Regions from separate parts of the Mesorhizobium sp. WSM4836 genome, predicted to be linked through region 2. Evidence: riboswitches for the same ligand, from Rfam matches in the RefSeq annotation. Region 2 holds a riboswitch; the other holds the start of a gene.
The links. A riboswitch is a leader RNA that binds a small molecule or an ion and turns the genes downstream of it on or off. The one in region 2 is predicted to bind S-adenosylmethionine.
Positions count from the first base shown of each region.

Region 1: another riboswitch for S-adenosylmethionine. It lies ahead of AC0L2P_RS03990 (O-succinylhomoserine sulfhydrylase); the one in region 2 lies ahead of metX (homoserine O-acetyltransferase MetX).

Region 1 is NZ_JBVVQF010000002.1:373,801-381,252, forward strand. Features, by position in the region: gene AC0L2P_RS03975 (Hsp33 family molecular chaperone) at 1-473, shown strand, start outside; gene apaG (Co2+/Mg2+ efflux protein ApaG) at 480-872, opposite strand; gene AC0L2P_RS03985 (ceramide glucosyltransferase) at 1,100-2,254, shown strand; gene AC0L2P_RS03990 (O-succinylhomoserine sulfhydrylase) at 2,290-3,480, opposite strand; SAM riboswitch at 3,551-3,628, opposite strand; gene AC0L2P_RS03995 (2'-deoxycytidine 5'-triphosphate deaminase) at 3,763-4,857, shown strand; gene araD1 (AraD1 family protein) at 5,064-6,056, opposite strand; gene mmsB (multiple monosaccharide ABC transporter permease) at 6,245-7,452, opposite strand, start outside.
Region 2 is NZ_JBVVQF010000024.1:62,769-70,220, reverse strand. Features, by position in the region: gene metW (methionine biosynthesis protein MetW) at 1-111, opposite strand, end outside; gene metX (homoserine O-acetyltransferase MetX) at 227-1,396, opposite strand; SAM riboswitch at 1,488-1,564, opposite strand; gene hisC (histidinol-phosphate transaminase) at 1,702-2,811, shown strand; gene AC0L2P_RS25000 (prephenate/arogenate dehydrogenase family protein) at 2,818-3,753, shown strand; gene AC0L2P_RS24995 (DUF2125 domain-containing protein) at 3,784-4,785, opposite strand; gene AC0L2P_RS24990 (gamma-glutamylcyclotransferase) at 4,899-5,432, shown strand; gene AC0L2P_RS24985 (quinone oxidoreductase family protein) at 5,453-6,433, opposite strand; gene AC0L2P_RS24980 (aldo/keto reductase) at 6,759-7,452, shown strand, end outside.

The sequences.
Region 1 (7,452 bases), on a different contig from region 2:
GGCTTTCGGTTGCCAAGCTTCTGACGCCCGGCGTCGGCGGTGCCCGCGAGCAATGGCGGGCCGGTGGCCTGCTGGCACAATTCCTGCCGCAGTCGGCGGAGCGCATGCGCGTACCCGACCTTCCTGGTGGCGATGGCGATCCGCGTGAGGAAATCCACGACCCGACCGACAATTCCTGGCAGGAGCTGCTGGCGCTGCTTGGTACCATTGAACCGACCGAGCTGATCGATCCGACGATCGGCGCCGAACGGCTGCTTTACCGGCTTTTCCACGAGCATGGCGTCCGCGTTTTCGGCGGCGTGCCGGTCGCCGACCAGTGCTCATGCTCGAGGGAGAAGATCCGCGGCATCCTCGAAGGCTTTTCCGCCCAGGAGATCAGGGACAGCACCGAGGACGGCAGCATTCACGTCGCCTGCGAATTCTGCTCGAAGCAATATGACTTCGACCCGGCGGAGTTTGCAGCGGCCGGATGACGGCCGTCAATTGACGGTGCGCCGCATTCCCGGCAAGTCGAGCGAGAAGGCGGGGATGGCGACGTCGAACGTCTCGCCCCGTTTGGTGCGCACTGTGTAGTGCCCGACCATGATGCCGGACGGGGTCGAGAGCGGGCATCCGGACGTATACTGATAACTGTCACCGGGGTTGAGTCCGGGTTGCTCGCCGACGACCCCGGGGCCGCGCACTTCCTCGACCTTGCCGGTGCCGTCGGTGATGTGCCAGTAGCGCGACAGAAGCTGCACGAACTCATCCGACTGATTATCGATGGTTACCTGGTAGCCCCAGACATAGCGGTTTTGCGGCGGGTCGGAGTGATCCTCCAGATAGAACGGCCTGACCTGCACTTCGATGTTGCGGGTGACGGCGCTGTACACAAACTGCTCCAAAGCAATGTAGATGGAACTTTCGACGCTCAGCGCAGTTTGATCAACGATGCGCGTCATCTCCTTGCCCGATTCAAGCGCAGGTGCCGAAAAACAATGTCATTTAAGTGACACATGACAATGATGGTGTGCAGGCTTGTGCCGGGCGACTCAGCGTTCTGTCGAATTGTTGAAAACGGCCGTCATGCGGCCGGCATTTCTGGAGTGACCAGATCTCGATGGAACCGACATTCGCAGCCGCCCTCCTTTCCATAGCCCTCCTTCTTTCAAATCTCGCCAGCATCCTGTTAGCTTCGCTGAAGCTGAAGCGACCAGGCAGGATCGAACCGCCCGCGGCCAACGCGCCGCCGGTATCGATCATCATTCCGGCGCGCGGCGTCGAGCCGTTTGCCGAAGAGACGCTGGAGCGCGCCTTCTCACTCGACTGGCCGCGCTACGAACTCATCTTCTGCGTCGCCCATGCCGACGACCCGGTGGTCAAGCCGATCACCGCCGCAATGGTGCGCTTTCCAGCTATTCGCGCCCGCCTTCTGGTCGGTGACGACCGCATCAGCGGCAATCCAAAACTCAACAATTGCGTGAAGGGTTGGGAGGCGGCGCATTATCGCTGGGTCATCCTTGCCGATTCCAACGTGCTTATGCCGAGAGATTATGTCCAGCACCTGATAGCCGCGTGGCGGCACGACACCGGCCTCGTCTGCTCGACGCCGATCGGCTCGCGGCCGGACGGCTTCTGGGGGGAGGTCGAATGCGCCTTTCTCAACACGCTGCAGGCTCGCTGGCAGTATGCTGGAGAGGCGCTCGGCCTCGGCTTCGCCCAAGGCAAGAGCATGTTGTGGAACAAGCCGGTGCTCGATGCCAATGGCGGCATCTGCGCGCTTGCTGCCGAGATCGCCGAGGACGCCGCCGCGACCAAGCTGGTCAACGGGCTCGGACTGCGGGTCAATCTTGTCGCCTCGCCCTTCGAACAGCCGCTCGGCCGGCGCACGCTCGGCGACATCTGGTCGCGGCAGGCGCGCTGGGCGCGGCTGCGCCGCGTCACCTTTGCACTGTTCTTTGCCCCCGAGATTCTAATCGGCGCGGCGCCACCACTGGTGCTTGCGCTGATCGCCGCGGCTGACGCAGGCGTCAGCCTGCCAGCAACCGCCATCGTCGTGCTGGCGGCGGCTTACCTGCCGGAATGCGCCCTGGCTTCGGCCAAGGGATGGCACCTGTCGCTGCGCACAATCCCGGCGATGATGGTTCGCGACTGCATGCTGCCCGCGATATGGGCGCGCGGATGGCTGAGTGGCGCCGTCCACTGGCGCGGCAACGTGATGACTATCCAGACCAAGGCCATCGCGGAGCTGGAAGAGACCCCGTCCGGCGCCTGATCGGCGCGTCCCGCTCGCCTCTGTTCGGCCAGCCCTTATCCGGCAGCTCTCAGCGCTTGCTCGATATCGTCGAGCAGATCGTCGGCATCCTCCAGGCCGACGGAAAGCCTGAGCGTTCCCGGTCCGATGCCGAGCTCGGCACGCGCTTCATCGGTCAAGTTCTTGTGCGTCGTCGTCGCTGGATGAGTGATCAGGCTCTTGGCATCACCGAGATTGTTGGAAATCAGCACGATGTCGAGTGCGTTCTGGAAAGCAAAGGCCGCCTGCTTGCTGCCCTTCACATCCAGGCAGATCAGCGTCGAGCCGCCCGACATCTGCTTCTTGACCACGGCCGCTTGCGGGTGGTCGGCGCGGCCCGGATAGATGACGCGGGCGATTTGCGGGCGCTCGGCGAGGAAATCCGCGATGCGGCCGGCGCTTTCCGTCTGCTGGCGTACGCGCAGCGGCAGCGTCTCCAGGCCCTTCAGCAGGGTCCAGGCATTGAAGGGCGAGAGGCTGGGGCCGGTGTGGCGGAAATAGTCATGCAGATTCTCGTCGATCCATTTTTTGTCCGACAAGATAACGCCTCCAAGGCAGCGCCCTTGGCCGTCAATATGTTTCGTGGCCGAATAGACGACGATGTGGGCGCCGAGCTGCAAGGGTTTCTGCTGCAAGGGCGTGGCGAACACATTATCGACGATCAGCCTGGCGCCGATCGAATTGGCAAGTGCCGCGACGGCGGCGATGTCGACCACCTCCAGCGTCGGATTGGTAGGGCTTTCCAGGAAGAACAGTTTGGTGTTGGGCCTGACCGCTTTTTCCCAACTGGCGATGTCGGTGCCGTCGACCAGCGTTGCCTCGATGCCGTATTTCGGCGCTAGCGTCTCGACCACCCAGCGGCAGGAGCCGAACAGTGCACGCGCCGCCACGATATGGTCGCCCGCCTTGGCACTGCACAGCAGTGCTGCCGTCACCGCCGCCATGCCGGATGCCGTGGCGCGAGCGTCCTCGGCGCCTTCCAGCGCGCACATGCGTTTTTCAAACATGTCGACCGTCGGATTGGCATAGCGCGAATAGATGAAGCCCGGCTCCTCGCCCTTGAAGCGGGCTTCCGCCGCTTGCGCCGTCTCGTAGACATAGCCCTGAGTGAGATACATCGCCTCGGAGGTCTCGCCGAAGCCGGAACGCAGCGTCCCGGCATGCACGAGTGCGGTCTGAGGCTTCCAGTCGCGCTTCTTGGTCATGATTCTATCCAAACACCAAAATTGGTCCAAACAACAAAAAACCGGCCGCGAAAGTCGCAACCGGTCCATATGGCCTTGCGGCCCGACGGTCCTTTAGCGACTTGTTTAACGTGGCTGCAAGCCGACCGGCCAAATCACCACGGGATAACGAGCTTTAGACCCGCGCCACGCTTGCGTCAATTGCCGGCATGATTAAGAGGGTGTACCAGGCAGGTGCCAAAGGCGTCCACGGTCGGACCTGCGACAGAACAAGACCTCGCCCGGCGTTCGAACGGAGCCAGACCCTTGCGGCAGACAGGCATTCTTCCCGATCAGCATATTTCCGCGCTGTTCCAGACGGGCGCGCTGAAATCGCCGCGCGCGCTCGATACCGATCAGATCCAGCCGGCCAGCCTTGACCTCAGGCTCGGCGACAAGGCCTGGCGGGTGCGAGCTTCCTTCTTGCCCGGCCCAGACCACAGGGTTGTCGACAAGCTCGACCGGCTGAAGCTGCACGAGATCAACCTCGCCGAAGGTGCCGTGCTGGAAACCGGCTGCGTCTACATCGTGCCGCTGCTCGAAAGCCTGGCGCTGCCCGCGCATATTTCCGCCTCGGCCAACCCGAAAAGCTCGACCGGACGGCTCGATATCTTCACTCGGGTAATGACCGACCGTGGCCACGAGTTCGACAAGATCGCCGCCGGCTATGAAGGCCCGCTCTATCTGGAGGTCAGCCCGCGCACTTTCCCGATTGTCGTGCGGACCGGCTCGCGGCTGTCGCAGATCAGGTTCCGCACCGGCAATGCGCTCTTGTCGGAAAGCGAGCTGCACGACTTGCACCGCGCCGTAATGTTGGTCGCCACCGAACCGCCCAACATCTCAGGCGGCGGCATCGCGCTGTCGATCGACCTCGACGGCGACAAGGACGGGTTGGTCGGCTATCGCGGCAAGCACCACACCGGCCTTGTCGACGTCGACAAGCGCGCCGCGCAGGATGTCGTCGATTTCTGGGAGCCGCTCTACAAGAGCGGGGCCGGCGAGTTGGTGCTCGATCCGGACGAATTCTATATCCTGGTGTCGCGCGAGGCGGTGCATGTGCCGCCGCTCTACGCCGCCGAAATGACGCCCTTCGATCCGTTGGTCGGCGAGTTCCGCGTCCATTATGCCGGTTTCTTCGACCCGGGTTTCGGTCATTCGGCGTCGGGCGGCACCGGCAGCCGGGCAGTGCTCGAGGTACGCAGCCACGAAGTGCCGTTCATCCTCGACCACGGCCAGATCGTCGGACGGTTGGTCTACGAGCACATGCTGAAACGGCCGCAGGCGCTCTACGGCACAGATCTAGGCTCGAACTATCAGGCGCAGGGCCTGAAACTGTCCAAGCATTTCCGCGCCGCGCGCTGACGCTGGAACTGCCAATCTTCCCCCTCGTGGGGGAGATGCCCGGCAGGGAAGAGGGGGGCGCGAAGGATCGCGGCCTTCGTGTTGACGCAGGTGAAAACTTCCGAAGGCCGAGCTTTGATGAGTTGAGACGCTGGCGCGGCAGCGCCCCCCTCTGGCCTGCCGGCCATCTTCCCCACGAGGGGGAGATCGCGCTTGTCATCGACACCTCAAAGTGCCTTCACGGCGACCTTCACCGGCTGCTCGATTTTGAGCGGGTTGCGCAGCGGCAGGCCGAAATCCTTCGCCTCGATTTCGAACACGTCGCCGGCCTCGGTTCTGATGCCGTCGGCGAAGGACAGCGTCGCCGTGCCGAACATGTGTACATGCACGTCGCCCGGCTGGCGGAAGGCCGAGTATTTGAAGTGGTGATGCTCGAGATTGCCAATGGTGTGCGACATGTTCGCCTCGCCCGACAGGAAAGGCTTTTCCCAAAGCAGCTTGCCGTCGCGAAGGATGCGTGAAGCGCCGCGGATATCGGACGGCAGATCGCCGATCAGGATCTCCGGCCCGAACGAAGCGTTGCGCAGTTTGGAATGGGCAAGGAATAGGTAATTCACGCGCTCGGTGACGTGGTCGGAAAACTCGTTAGACAGCGTGAAGCCGACGCGGAACGGGGCGCCGTCGTCGCCGATCACATAGATACCGGCGATTTCGGGCTCCTCGCCGGCGTCCTGAGCGAAGGCCGGCGACATAAGCGCCGCCCCTGGTGCTACTGCCATGGTGCCGTTGCCCTTGTAGAACCATTCCGGCTGTACGCCGGTCTGCCCTTTCGCCGGCTTGCCGCCCTCAAGCCCCATGCGGAACATCTTCATGGAATCGGTCAGTTGTTCCTCGCCGTCCGTGCTGAGCTTCTTGTGCATGGAATCGCGGGTCGCGGCGGAGCCGAGATGGGTCAGCCCGGTGCCGGTGAGATGGAGATGCGCCGGATCGGGATGGTTGATCGGCGACAGCAGCCGGCCCTTCTTGTAGGCTGCGTCGAGATCGACGGTTTCGCCGAAGCCTTTGCGCTCGATCAGGGCGACAAGCCCGCTGCCGGTGCGCGCGGCCTCCATCGCCAGCGAATAGACGCTGCGGGCGCCGTTAATGACGCGGGTCTTGCCGCCGTTGCGGGCAACGACGCGGATCGTCTCGGCGTCGTCGAGGATCTGTGAGATCAGCATGGTAACCCTCTCTGAATTGCGGGCTGGCCTGCCTTTCTTGGCAAACCCTACCCTGCGCGGCCCGGACTCTGTCCGCGCCGCGGTTGAAACTCTTCGTCCGGATTGCGCTCGCGGATCAGGTCCCTCGGGGACTTCTTTGCGCCGCCCGGCAGCGCCGCGATGTGACCCGTATGCCTCCTGGTTGCCTCTCAAGCCTTGTTCTTGTTGTAGACGTCAAAGACGACGGCGCCGAGCAGCACCAGGCCTTTCACCACCTGCTGCCAGTCGACATTGACGCCCATGATCGACATGCCGTTGTTCATGACGCCCATGATGAAGCCGCCGACCACCGCGCCGATGACCTGGCCGACGCCGCCCATAGCCGACGCGCCACCGATGAACACCGCGGCGATGACGTCGAGCTCGCTGCCGAGGCCCGCCGCCGGCACAGCCTGCCCCAGCCGCGCCGCGATAATCAGGCCGCCGAGTGCCGACAGCACGCCCATATTGATGAACACCATCAACGTCAGCCGTTCGGTCTTGATGCCCGAGAGCTGGGCTGCCTTGGCATTGCCGCCCATCGCGTAGATGCGGCGGCCGATCGTCATGCGTTTGGTAACGAACACGAACAACGCGATCAGCACGCCCATCACCATGAGAACGATGGGAAGGCCCCTATAGGTGGCGAATTGGTAGACGAGAAACAGCGCCAGCGCGCTGATCACCAGGGTCTTGACGACGAACAGCGAGAACGGCTCGGCTTCGTAGCCATGCTTCTCGCGGGTGCGCCGTGCCCTGAGCCCGAAATAGGCATAGGCGAGCACGGCGACGAGGCCGATCACGACCGTCGTCAGGTGCAGCGTCAGGCCGCTGCCGACAATGGTTTTGCCGGCGGCGTTGACGGTTGGCGGTATCAGGGTCAATGGGCCGATCAGGTCCGGAATGAAGCCGGAACTGAGCGCTTTGAAGCCGACGGGAAGCGGCCCTACGGAAGACCCGCCGCCCAGCAGCGCCTGGCAGATGCCGCGGAAGATCAGCATGCCCGCCAGCGTGACGATAAAGCTCGGTATTCGGTGATAGGCAATCCAGTAGCCTTGTGCCGCGCCGATTGCGCCACCCACGATCAGGCAGATGATCGACACGACCAGCGGATTGCTCAATGGGCCAAGCGGCCAGATGACCATCATCATCGCCGCCAGCGCGCCGATGAAGCCGGCGACGGAGCCGACGCTGAGATCGATATGGCCCGAAACGATCACCAGAAGCATGCCCAGCGCCATCACGATAATGAAGCTGTTCTGCTGAACCAGATTGCTGAGGTTCACCGGCTTGAACAGCGTTCCGGACGTGGTGAACTGAAAGAACACCATGATTGCGATCAACGCCAGCACCAACCCGTATTCGCGCAGGTTGGTGA
Region 2 (7,452 bases):
CAATTCGAGCAGCAGGCCGTCGCCCGAACCGACATCCAGCACCCGCGACTGCGGCGGGATGAGATCGGCGACGACTTCGAGGTCGACGCGCTGGGCGCGGTTGACGCTCATGCGTTCGGCTCCTGCCTGGCGCGTGATCCTGATCCGAAAAGTCTGCAACTTTTCGGGGTCATGCGCTTATGCCTGGCGCATGGTCCTGATCCGAACGGTCTGCAACCTTTCGAGGTCATGCGCCGAGCCCTCTGGCCCGGGCCGCCGAGGCGATGAAGCCTTTGATGGCGGCGAACAGTTCCGGCTCGTCGAGCAGGAAGGCGTCGTGGCCGCGGTCGGTCTCGATTTCGACGAACGATACCGAGGCGCCGGCCGCGTTCAGCGCGTGCACGACCGAGCGGCTCTCCTCGGTCGGGAACAGCCAGTCGCTGGTAAACGAAACCAGGCAGAAGCGCGTCTTGGTGCCGGCGAAGGCATCGGCCAGCCGGCCGCCATGGTCGGCGGCGAGATCGAAATAGTCCATCGCCCGGGTCATGTAGAGATAGGAGTTGGCATCGAAGCGATCGACGAAGGTCATGCCCTGATGGCGCAGATAGCTCTCGATCTGGAAGTCGGCATCGAAACCGAAGGTCAGGGCTTCGCGGTCCTGCAGGTTGCGGCCGAACTTGCGGTGCAGCGCTGCTTCCGACAGATAGGTGATGTGGGCGGCCATGCGCGCCACCGCCAGCCCTTTTTCCGGCCGCTTGCCATGCTCGAAATATTTGCCGCCGTGCCAGTCCGGGTCGGCCATCACCGCCTGCCTGCCAACCTCGTGGAAAGCGATGTTCTGCGAAGAATGGCGGGCGCCGGTGGCGATCGGCAGGGCCGAGAAGACGTGCTCCGGATAGCTCGAGGCCCATTGCAGCACCTGCATGCCGCCCATCGAGCCACCCAGCACGCTGAACAGCTGTTCGATGCCGAAATGCTCGACCAGCATCAGCTGCGCCCGCACCATGTCGCGGATGGTGATGATCGGCAGGTCGAGCCCGTAGGGCTTGGCGGTGGCGGGATTTGTCGAGGCGGGGCCGGTGGAGCCGAGACAGCCGCCGATGACGTTCGACGAGATGACGAAGAAACGGTCGGTGTCGATGATCTTGCCGGGGCCGATCAGCACCTCCCACCAGCCAGGCTTGCCGGTCACCGGATTGGTGTTGGCGACATGCTGGTCGCCGGTCAGCGCATGGCAGACGAGGATGGCGTTGGAGCGGGCGTCGTTGAGCGTGCCGTAGGTCTGGTAGGCGATCTGGAACGGCGACAGCAGCGTGCCGGCGTCGAGCTTGAGCGGCTTGTCGGCGCCGAAACGCAACACCGGGCTCGACGGCTGGTCGGCCTCGTTATTGGTTTTTCGAGCGCGCAAAGCGACCATCACATCTCCTTGCCCGGCCTTCAGTTGTCCACGATCTGGGCAACAGCCAGTCAGGGCAACAAAAAACCGGCCATGCCTTCGCAAAGCCGGTTACAAGATGCAAACGGCCCTTTAGCAAGTTGTTTAACGTGGCTGCAAGCCGACCGGCAAATCACCACGGAACTGTAGCCGTTCTTCTATGACTCCCGCATGGCTTCGTCAACGGCAAGTTCTTGATCCCGAATTGCCGGCCCTCGACATTCCGGGCCACGGCTTGTATTTCCGCTGCGGCTTCCCGGCGGAAGCATTCTCGACGGATTTGTGAGATGAATCAGATACCGGATAAGGCACGGCCGACGCCCCGCGCGGGCATCATGGACATCGAAGCCTATGTGCCCGGCAAGAGCGCGGCGCCTGAAGGTGTCGTCAAGGTCCATAAATTGTCGGCCAACGAGAACCCACTCGGTCCTTCGCCAAAGGCGATAGAGGCCGCGCGCGCGGTCGCCGACAAGCTCGCGATCTATCCCGACGGCAGCGCCAAGCGCCTGAGGGAAGCGATCGCAGAGGTGCACGGGCTCAACCCGGCGAACATCGTCTGCTCCAACGGCTCCGACGAGATTCTGGGCTTGCTGGCGCAGACCTACCTCGCGCCCGGCGACGAAGCCATCATCACCGAACACGGCTTCATGGTCTACAAGATCTACATACTGTCGGCCGGTGCCGTCCCGGTAACGGTCAAGGAGACCGATGAACGCGCCGACATTGATGCGATCCTCGCCGCGGTGACGCCGCGCACCAGGATCGTCTTCCTGGCCAATCCAAACAATCCAACCGGCACTTACGTGCCGTTCCAGGAGGTGCGCCGTCTGCATGCCGGCCTGCCGCGAAACGTGCTTCTGGTGCTGGATGCCGCTTACGCCGAATATGTCCGGCGCAACGACTATGAAGCCGGCGTCGAGTTGGTGGGCAGCGCGGAAAATGTGGTCATGACCCGCACTTTCTCCAAATTGGGCCTGGGCGGCGCGCGGATCGGCTGGATGTGTGCGCCAATGCACGTCATCGACGCGATCAACCGTGTGCGCGGGCCTTTCAATGTCAATGCGACGGCGATCGAGGCCGGCATCGCGGCGATCCGCGACCGCGCCCACATCGAACGCAGCGTCGCGCATAACGAGAGCTGGCTGGCCTGGCTGAGCGAGCAATTAAGCGGGCTCGGGCTGCGGGTGACGCCGAGCGTCGGCAATTTCATCCTCGTCCACTTTCCCGAGGACAAAAAGCATTCGGCGGCGGAGGCCGACGACTACCTCAGTGCGCGCGGCTACATATTGCGGCGCGTTTCCGGCTACGGCTTTCCCAACGCGCTGCGCATGAGCATCGGCACCGAAGAGGCCAATCGCGGCGTTGTCGCAGCACTCGCGACATTCCTGAAAAGCTAGAGCACCATGACTTCACCGATGTTCGAAAAGATCGCTCTGGTCGGCATCGGCCTGATCGGCTCGTCGCTGGCCCGCGTCATCCGCCGCGAGGGGCTCGCCGGCCAAGTCGCGGTTTCGACGCGCAGCGACACGACGCTGGCACGGGCGAGCCAACTCGGCCTCGGCGACATCTACACGACCGACGCGAAAAAGGCGGTTCGCGACGCCGATCTGGTCGTCGTATCCGTGCCGGTAGGATCTTCAGGCACCGTCGCCCAGGAGATCGCACCCGCGCTGAAGAAGGGCGCCATCCTCACCGATGTCGGCTCGACCAAGGCGTCGGTGATCGCGCAGATGCAGCCACACGTGCCTGATGGCGTGCACTTCATTCCCGGCCATCCTTTGGCCGGCACCGAAAAATCGGGACCGGATGCCGGTTTTGCCGAACTGTTCGAGAACCGCTGGTGCATCTTCACGCCGCTGCCCGCCACCGATCCCGCCGCACTGGAAAAGCTCTCGCAATTCTGGCGCCGCTGCGGTTCCAACATCGACACCATGGACCCGCAGCATCACGACATGACGCTGGCCATCGTTTCGCACCTGCCGCACATCATCGCTTATAATATCGTCGGTACTGCCGACGATCTGGAGTCGGTGACCAAGTCCGAGGTCATCAAATACTCGGCTTCCGGCTTTCGTGACTTTACCCGTCTCGCGGCGTCCGACCCGACCATGTGGCGCGACGTCTGCCTGCACAACAAGGACGCCATCCTCGAAATGCTGGCGCGGTTTTCCGAGGATCTGTCCTCGCTGCAGCGGGCGATCCGCTGGGGCGACGGCGAAAAACTGTTCGACCTGTTCACCCGCACGCGCGCCGTCCGCCGCTCGATCATCGAGGCCGGCCAGGATATCGACGTACCGGATTTCGGCCGCCAGGCAGTCGAACACCCGCCGAAGGGATAAGCGGCGGCAGCCGATCGCAGGCCGGACCGGCTAATCGACCGGTTTGATCTTGCCGAGCGGGATGAAGCCGAGCGAGGCCTTGCCCCTGACGATCTTCAGCGGCATCGACGGCTGGTTGCCGAGCAGCGCCAGTCCGGCAAAGCCGGTTTGGATCTCTTTTTTCCGCTCGGGGATGGCGGTGGCGAGGATTGCCGCCACGGCCTTTGGGTCATCGAGCCTGATCGTCAGGTCGGCATTTATGAGACCGTCGTCATCGACCGACAGCGGTCCGGAAACGGTGATGCGCGCAGTTCCGGACGACAGATCGAGCTCGTGGATTTCGGCCGCCTGGCCGCGCAGGCTCTTCGGATTTGCCTTGATCAGCGTCACGCCGTTCTTCAGCGTCACGTCGCCGCCGCCGTCGAGCGGCGGCAAGACGCGCCCGTCGATGGCCGCCGCGTCGATTTCGAGATCGGTGAAATTGCCGGCATAGTCGATGTCCGGACCGTTTGGGCGCAATTGCCCGGTGGCGGTTCCGGCGCTGAACAGCGAGACGGGACCGGTGTCGTCTGCCGGATCGGTCTGGCCGGACAGGCCTTCTGCCTGCAGCGACAGCCGGTTTGGCAGCGGCCAGGACAACTTCATGTCGGCCTGCAGATCATCCCAGTCGATCCACAGCGGGGTCATGCCGGGAACAGAGGTCCTGAGTGGCCCCCTGAGCTCGGCGGCAGGCGACAAAAGCCGGGTGATCTGCGTGGTGGCGTTGATCTTGCCTGTCGATGCCGCGACGTTGCGGCTGTCGTCCTCGTAAGCCAGACTGTCGCAGGAAAGGGTGAAGCTGAGGGGATAGCCGCTGACCGCGAGATTGGCGCAGTCGGCCTTGATGCCTTTGTCGTCGAGATCGGCGACCGCCTTTTCGGTTGCGCTCACGACCAGGTCCGCCAGGTAGAACCAGCCCACGCTGTAGATGCCGAACAGCACGAGAATGAAAGCGGCAGGCCACAACAGGCGGCGACGTTGGCTGGGCGGCGGTCGCTCGTCACTTGACGTCATGCTGCGGCTTTCGTTAACGCGGGTGGCACGGGCGGGCTGTCGCTTGCGGCAACAACAGGTAGACGGACCGAAACACCACCGGTCGGTGGTTCGTCACAATCAGGCTTGGCGATATGGGCGATTTTTGGGTTTTTGGCTACGGCTCACTGATCTGGCGGCCGGGATTCGCGCATGTCGAGACGCGGCGCGCCCGCCTGCATGGCTACCGCCGTTCGCTCTGCGTCTATTCTTTCGTGCATCGCGGCACGCGCGAACGGCCGGGCCTGGTGCTCGGACTCGACCGCGGCGGCTCCTGCATCGGGCTGGCATTCCGGGTTCCAGGCGAGCTGCGCAACGAGGTCGTCACCTATCTGCGCGAGCGCGAGCTGGTCACCAACGTCTATCTCGAACGTGCGCTCAGCGTTCGCCTCGACAAGAGTGAAACGGATGAGGGCGAGACGGTCGAAGCCGTCGCCTATGTCGTGGACCGCAGCCATGAGCAATATGCCGGTGCGCTCGACCCGGCCGAGGCGGCGGCCGTCGTTCGCGGCGCCGTCGGCCAGTCGGGGAGGAATGAGGATTACGTCTTCAGCACGCTGGAGCACCTTGAAGCACTGGGTATAAGCGATCACTGGCTGGAAGAGGTGACAAGACGGATCGCGACCTAGCTTCGGCGTCGTGATCCGGGCTACATCCTAAAAATCTGTTTGCCAAGATCGGTGCGATCCAGGCTGTTTGCCACGGCAAGGTTGAACTCGGTCAGCGCGTGGAGACCGCCGACTGGAACGTGGAAGCCGGGCTGGCCGAAGATGTCGATGATCTCGCGTAGCACAGGCCGGTCGGCTTCGGCCGGCGGCGAAAAGAAATAGCGATAGATATTCGCCCTGATCTCGACGCTGCTCAGCAAGATATCGAAATTGTGCAGTTCGAAACGCTCGGCACTCATGCCGCCATTGATCACCATCTGCCCACCGAGCGCCAGGGTGCGGATCAATTCGCCGCTGAGAGGTCCGCCGACACTGTCGATTATCCCGTTCGATCCGGCGCCAGCGGTGATATCCATCACCGCTTCCCGGATACTTGCCTTCAAGTCCGAAAGATCAAGAATGGCGGCGACGCCAAGCGTCTTCAGGTCGAAGCTTTGGTGCGAGCGCCGCACAAGCGCGATGACGTTGATGCCGCGTCGTTGGGCGAACTGCATCACCATTGTCGAAATCGACGAATAGCCGGCCGTGACAGCCAGCCACTGGCCGGGCCGCACACGGGAATCCGTCAGCAGATCCCACGCGGTAATGGGGTTCACCATCTGCGCGGCGCGTTCGACCGGATAGCCGGCAGGCAACGGTATCAGCCATTCGGCGGGAACGGCCGCGTACTCGGCCCAGCTGCCATAATAGCTGAACGCGACAAGCGTGCCCGGTTCCAGCAAGACGTTCGCGCCAACGGCTTCGACGATGCCGGCGCCATGGTTTCCGGCGATCTGCTGGGGAAAATGCGGCTTCTTCGGTTCGGGATAGAGGTTCTGGATAAACAGGAAGTCGCCCGGATTGACCGAGGCCGAGACCATCCTGACCAGCACCTCGCCGTCGCCGATCCGCGGCATCGGCAGATCGTGCATATAGAGCACGTCGTGCGGCGAGCCGATTGCGTCAAATACAATTGCTTTCATGCCGGTCTCCATAACAAACGATCTGAGGCCAACAGTCTGGGCCTGGCCCGACCGTGCCGAGATTTGCGTTGGCGCTGCGGAACCTACGGTCGGCCGGCAAAAGTCAGAATTGGCAGATTTGACAATCTATGTGCTAAATTTGCCAGATCGTTTCTTCAGACGCTGCTGGTTTTAGATCCCGGACGCGGCGCGACGGGTCGCGGTTTTGTGAAGCGCCAGCGGGCTGGATAAGTGGCTATGCGTTTGACGTCGCTGCAGCACGACATAGGTTAGCCCGGTCGGCGGCTCCCAACCGCCCCAGCATGAATCATCAGGGAGATCAGCCTTGCAGAAGCGTCGTCTCGGTCGCACCGACCTATCCATCGCGCCTTTGGTTCTGGGCGGCAATGTATTCGGCTGGACCGCCGATGAGAAAACCTCATTCGACTTGCTCGACCGCTTTGTCGACGCCGGCCTCAACGCCATCGATACGGCCGATTCCTATTCGCGCTGGATTGCCGGCCACCAGGGCGGCGAATCCGAAGCCATCATCGGCAAATGGATGAAGAGCCGCGGCAACCGCGACAAGGTGGTCGTCGTCACCAAGGTCGGTTCGGACATGGGGCAGGGCAAACGGGATCTATCCGCCGCCTATATCGAAAAGGCCATCGACGCCTCGCTGAAGAGGCTGCAGGTCGACACTGTCGATGTCTATCTGTCGCACTGGCCTGATCCGGCCACTCCGTATGAGGAAACGCTCGGCGCTTACCAGAAACTGCTCGACAAGGGCAAAATCCGCTATGCCGGCGCTTCCAACCTCGACGCCGCCCAATTGCGCGCCGCACTCGACGTAGCAAGCCTGCGCGGCCTGCCGCGTTACGAGGTACTGCAGCCGGAATACAACCTCTACGACCGCTGGTCCTTCGATGGTCCGCTGCGTAACCTGTGCGTGGCCGAGGACATCGGCGTCATCACCTATTTCAGCCTCGCCAAAGGGTTTTTGAGCGGCAAGTACCGCAGCGAGGCCGACCTCGGCAAAA